Linked DNA regions of Fodinibius salicampi. The main gene of each other region encodes a partner of the protein of the gene in region 2 in a complex. Links are inferred from orthologs where the notes say so. Each region holds a gene or a part of one and is shown on either strand. Other genes may lie near its edges.

The links.
Region 1: the proteins of uvrB (region 2) and ABEB05_RS02090 are in contact, whole or in part, in a crystal structure (PDB 7EGT), measured with the Thermus thermophilus proteins. The link is inferred for Fodinibius salicampi from one-to-one orthologs. Residues at the interface, in WP_096411307.1 of Thermus thermophilus: Glu23, Leu25, Arg26, Asp27, Gly28, Glu29, Arg30, Phe31, Arg55, Glu326, Asp327, Phe328, Glu379, Ser382, Gln383, His398, Gly400, Arg401; in WP_096412145.1 of Thermus thermophilus: His654, Arg656, Phe657, Gln666, Asp668, Glu669, Lys680, Arg681, Leu682, Ser683, Lys685, Tyr686, Ala687.

The regions. Positions count from the first base shown.
Region 1 is NZ_BAABRS010000001.1:510,102-513,056, forward strand. It holds ABEB05_RS02090 (ATP-dependent helicase), read right to left. Parts: upstream 2,635-2,955; coding sequence 367-2,634; downstream 1-366. Other genes in the region: ABEB05_RS02085 (DUF5723 family protein), read right to left, coding at 1-340; ABEB05_RS02095 (valine--tRNA ligase), read right to left, coding at 2,755-2,955. UniProt on the Escherichia coli protein: A helicase with DNA-dependent ATPase activity. Unwinds DNA duplexes with 3'-5' polarity. Translocates on single-stranded DNA with 3'-5' polarity. Initiates unwinding more efficiently from a nicked substrate than double-stranded DNA.
Region 2 is NZ_BAABRS010000005.1:91,682-94,667, reverse strand. It holds uvrB (excinuclease ABC subunit UvrB), read left to right. Parts: upstream 1-462; coding sequence 463-2,511; downstream 2,512-2,986. Other genes in the region: ABEB05_RS15770 (class I SAM-dependent methyltransferase), read left to right, coding at 2,580-2,986; tyrA (bifunctional chorismate mutase/prephenate dehydrogenase), read right to left, coding at 1-233. UniProt on the Escherichia coli protein: The UvrABC repair system catalyzes the recognition and processing of DNA lesions. A damage recognition complex composed of 2 UvrA and 2 UvrB subunits scans DNA for abnormalities.

The sequences.
Region 1 (2,955 bases), on a different replicon or contig from region 2:
TACCAACATACTTTTGAATATAGGGACGATATCGGTTTCGGAAATTGGTGAACTGTCCTGAAACAGTATTCGAGGATAGAATCGGGTTAATTTGCAAGGCAGCTTGTCCGATATCTAAATGCAATGTGCCCGGACGATTGGGAAGCATTAAGTTAGCTGGATTGCTGAATGCAGCTTCGCTTCCGCTAAAATATGCGATACCGCCGCCATTCAAGCCCAGGTTATTTGAAGTGAGAGAAGGTTGGGCTTTGAGCGTGTGGGTGAAAATCATGGCGATAAGCGCCCACGTGGCGATAGCTATACCTTTTTTGATCGTTTGTATGAGGAAATAATTTTTCATCTATAATATCAATATCGCCCTATAGGCTAACCAATAACCCTGAGTTTTGCTACGCGAAGCATTAATGTTTTACGCTGTTGCCGTTCTTTAAAGTAGATAACCACTTTCGTTTTTTCACCTTCACCACTTCTGCTTATAATTTTACCCTGACCAAAAATATTATGTTCCACTTTTGCTCCTACCTGAAATGGATCTTCATCGGGATTGTCATAATATACCTGAGTATTATTAGAAGACCGATTTTTCTTTTTATAAAGTGGCTTTTTCCAGTCGTATTCAATCCGAGTATCTCCGTTTTGAGACGAAGAACTATTTTTTTCAGAGAATCGATCCTTATCTTGTTTTATGGAGGATCCGGTTTCCGTACGAACAACATCTGAACTTACTTCGTCTAAGAAACGGGAACGTCTTTTTCGTTGTTCTTCACCGTATTTATAACGACTGCGGCAGTGACTAAAAAAGAGCACTTCCTGTGCTCGTGTAATAGCCACATAAAAGAGTCTCCGTTCTTCTTCAATATTGACTTCTTCATTATTTCGACTGCCCACCGGGAATAATTCTTCTTCGAGCCCCACAACAAAAACAGCCGGGAATTCCAGCCCCTTAGCTGCATGAACGGTCATCATGGTAACGGCAGGTTTCTCCTCATCGTATTTGTCGGTATCGGTAATAAGGCTAATTTCCTGTAAAAAAGAGCTTAGTGAAGCGTTGTTGTTATTTTTTTCGAAATAGGATATCGCGTTTTCAAGTTCTAAAATATTTTCGCGACGCGTCATTGACTTGGGAGAGTTTTCCTCTACCAGTGACTTCATATAGCCTGATTTTTCCAGCAGCTTTTTGGTAACATTGATGAGCTTTTCGTTATTCTTCAGGTCATTCTTAAGCTCATTGATCATGGCTACAAAATCCTTGACACTATTCTCTGCCGGTTTATAAAGATCAATCTGATCCACATTTTTTAAAACCTGCCATAAAGACTGGTTCGTGGAACGGGCGCGGGCCATGAGATCATGCAATGATTTATTGCCAATCCCCCTGGAGGGTTCATTAATGATGCGGACAAGATTAGTATCATCATCCGGATTGATAAGAAGGGTCAGATATGCCAGTACATCTTTGATCTCTTTGCGCTGATAAAATGAAAGTCCGCCTACCAACTGATAGGGAATACCCTTACGGCGGAACGTTTCCTCATAAACCCTGCTCTGATAATTCGTCCGATAGAGTATGGCGAAATCATTGTAGTCATAACCTTTCCGGGCTTTCAGTTCTTTGATATAATTCGCTACCCGATTGGCTTCATCCCGCTCATCGTAGTTGTCGAGTACCGTTATGGTATCGCCCATGTCGTTGTCGGTCCAGAGCGTTTTATCCAGCTGACTCTCATTATTTTTGATAATAGAGTCTGCCGCTTTGAGTATGGCCTGGGTAGAGCGATAATTTTGTTCCAGCGGAATCTCAACCGCATCCTCATAATCATTTTTGAAATCGAGGATATTATGAATATCAGCACCCCGGAAGGAGTAGATACTTTGGGCATCATCCCCAACCACACATAAGTTCTTATACTTTTCAGCCAGCATGTTGGTCACTTTATACTGGGCATGATTGGTATCCTGGTACTCATCAATCAAGATATATTTAAAGCGATCCTGATATTTTTCGAGCACATCTTCGTTTTTTTGAAACAGCTCGATGGGTTTGACAAGCAGGTCATCAAAGTCCATCGCATTATTGTGTTTCAGGCGTTCGACATACTGCCCGTAGATTTTGGCGGTAATATCATCAAGCGTGCTATGTACAAATTTTTCCTGGTAATGATCCGGATAGATGAGCTCATTTTTGGCATCACTGATTAGTCGCTGAATAGTACGCGGACGTATCTCTTTGGGATCGTAGTTATTTTCCCGAAGTAGCTGCTTAATGGCATTTTTAGAATCTTCCATATCGTAAATAGAATAATTGGAAGTAAAGCCAATCTTTTCTGCCTCGAAACGCAGAATTTTTGAAAAAACGGAGTGAAAAGTTCCCATCCAGAGTTTGCGTGCTTCATCCCCAATAAGCTGCTGGATACGCTCTTTCATCTCTTTGGCAGCCTTATTGGTAAACGTCAGGGCCAAAATATCATCCGGGGCTGCTTTCTGCTGCTGAATAAGATAAGCTATACGGTAGGTAAGCACACGGGTTTTGCCACTGCCAGCTCCCGCTACAATCAGTAGGGGGCCCTCGGTATGACGTACTGCCCGTTTTTGTTGTTCATTCAGATCATGTATAAAATCTGGTTCTTTTGGCATAAAAATACTAAAAACTAAATATCTTGTTGTTATTACATCTCCCGGCTGCGTAAAATAAATACGGAGTTGTCCTCCACAAGGGGGGGGCACCTTCGAAGGAATCCGATTTATCGGGAGTAATTACGAATCCAATTCGCTTAAAATTTCGCGTAGTTTCTCCAGGTCTGTTTCAGTGTCTTCTTTCTTATCGCGTTCACGCTGGACAACCTCCGCTGGTGCATTATTTACGAATCCATCGTTTTTCAACTTGCCCTCGATAGATTTCAGAAAACCTTCCAGACGGTCAATTTCTTTTTGGATACGCTCGCGTTCCTTATCCAG
Region 2 (2,986 bases):
AGGAAATCTTCGGCCCAGTCGGCATCAAGTTCCCGTTCTTTGGCCATCTGGCGGAATTTTTCTGTTTTATCATCCTCACGCTTGGGGGCAAAAATGGGTAAGCGGTTTTGTATTTTCTTTTCAATTACTTCATTAACTATGCTGCTGCGTTCCGAGAGCAGATCCAGGAGTTGACGATCAATTTCGTCGATTCGGTTACGTTGGGGACCTAATTTCTTTTCTTCTTTAGTCATTTGCGGATTATATAATATCTAAAACCTGTTAAAAAAGATTGCGCCCTTAAATTAAAGCTTTACTATCAATTGCCCTAAAAAAATGGGATTTTAACAGAATGATTATGCGGTATTTTTGTTTTATTAAAGGATGAAGTTGAAAGCTGAAACCAAGCATGATTATGTTAAGATAACAAGCTTTTTAAAACTAAATCCTGCAGGTTTATAACAGGAAAAATAGATTTATCACATGTCTGAATTTGATTTACAATCTCCATGGCCACCGGCTGGTGACCAGCCGAATGCAATAGAAGAACTGGTAGAAGGAGTAGAAAGTGGTGATAAATATCAGACGCTTTTAGGTATTACCGGTTCCGGAAAGACGCGAACAATCGCCGATGTCATTGACCAGGTTGAGCGTCCTACCCTAGTAATGAGTCACAATAAGACATTGGCCGCCCAGCTTTATCGAGAGTTAAGCGATTTTTTTCCGAATAACCGGGTTGAATTTTTTATTTCCTATTATGATTACTATCAACCGGAAGCTTATTTGTCTACGCAGGACAAGTATATTGAAAAAGACCTTTCCATAAATGATGAAATTCAGCGCTTGCGGTTACGGGCAACCAGTTCGCTTTTGTCCGGACGGCGTGATGTAATTATTGTCTCTTCTGTAAGCTGCATCTATGGAATTGGATCTCCCTCTGAGTATGAGAAACTAATTATTAAGCTCAAGCAGGGGATGGAAATCCCCCGCAATAAGCTGTTGTATGATCTGGTAGATCTGCATTATACGCGCAATGATCGGGAATTTAGCCGGGGGACCTTCCGTGTGCGCGGCGACGTAGTGGATCTGTATCCTGCTTATGCGGAAGATGGCTTGCGGATTTCATTCTGGGGCGATGAGATTGAAAAGATGGAAATTGTGGATACCGATTCAGGAAATGTGATTGAGCAGGTACAGGAATTTCACATTTATCCCGCTTCCCACTATGTGACTACTCAAAGCCGGCTGGAAGAAGCTATTGATCAGATCCGGGATGAATTGAACTGGCGCATTGGCACGCTGACTGATGAGGGCAAACATCTTGAAGCAAAGCGCCTGGAGCAGCGTACGCTTTTTGATATAGAAATGATGCAGGAAATTGGATATTGCTCGGGTATTGAGAATTATTCGCGATATCTGAGTAATCGAAAACCGGGAGAACGTCCGTATTGCCTGTTCGATTATTTCCCCGATGATTTCTTATTAGTAGTGGATGAAAGTCACCAGACGGTGCCCCAAGTTTCAGCCATGTATGGGGGGGATCGATCCCGCAAAACAGAATTAGTGGAACATGGTTTTCGGCTGCCTTCCGCATTGGATAACCGGCCGCTCACCTTTGATGAATGGGAAGAGGTTACGAATCAGGCTATTTTCGTGAGCGCAACCCCGGGCGATTATGAGCTGGAAAAAAGTGGAGGCGTATTTGTAGAGCAGATTGTTCGACCTACGGGCTTGATGGAGCCGGAGATAGAAGTTCGACCGGTAGATAATCAAATCGATGATTTATTAGAGCAGATTCAGGAGCGAATTGAAAAGGGTCACCGGGTGCTTTGTATTACGCTTACCAAGCGGTTGAGTGAGGAGCTTAGCGAGTATCTCAAGAGCGTGGGAATTTCTGCTGCCTATATGCACAGTGAACTCAGCGCTATGGAACGGGTAGAAGTACTTTTTAAATTCAGGCGCGGTGATTTTGATGTACTGGTAGGAATTAACTTGTTGAGAGAAGGAATTGATATTCCGGAATTGAGTCTGGTTGCTATTTTGGATGCGGATAAGGAGGGATTTCTCCGGTCGGAAACATCCCTGTTTCAGATTATCGGTCGCGCTGCCCGAAATGTAGAGGGCAAGGCTATCCTTTATGCTGATAAGATCACAGACAGCATGCAGACGGTAATTGATGAAACGGAAAGACGCCGCAAGATACAGAAAGAATATAATGAGGAGCATGGTATTACTCCTACAACCATTGAAAAAGAGCTGAAGCCGCTGGTCGATCCCGCCTTGATATCCTCACAGAACTTTGATCTGGATGAAGATGATACGGAAGACGGGGAGCCTCTGGAGATGATAAAAGTGGCCGAGGAAGGGATCAAATACAAAGCAAATCCTGCGATGAAGGAGGTTACGTTTGATGACAAGGAGGAGTTTTTAGAATACCTTCACAATTCAATGAAAACAGCTGCTAAAAATATGGAGTTCGAAGAAGCAGCACGCATACGTGATCAAATCGAACAACTGAAAGAAGAGCTTTAGTGAACAGTTAATTGTTATTGGTTATTAAATAAAAGCAGTTAACCAATAACGGATAACCATTAACAAAAATGAGTACGTTAGCATATTTAAAAAGTTTTTTTAAGGATAAAGATGTAGCCTCGGTAACGCCAACCTCCAAGTATTGTGTTCGGCGGGTATGCAACCCCATTAATTTTGATCAGGATATAAATATAGTGGAATATGGGGCCGGAGCCGGCGTTTTTTCACGGTATCTGTTACAGCATATGACACCGGGGTCGAAACTTTATTTATTTGAAACAAATGAAATTCTTTTTGGTAAGTTAAAGGAAATTGACGATTCCAGGATAACCCTGTTTGATAACAGTGTGGAGTATGCAAAAGAATTGATACCTGATGATCAGATTGGGAAAATCGATTATATTATATCCGGTATTCCTTTTTCTTTTCTGGATGAGGATGCCAGGGAGTCAGTACTCAAGCAAAGTGTTGATCT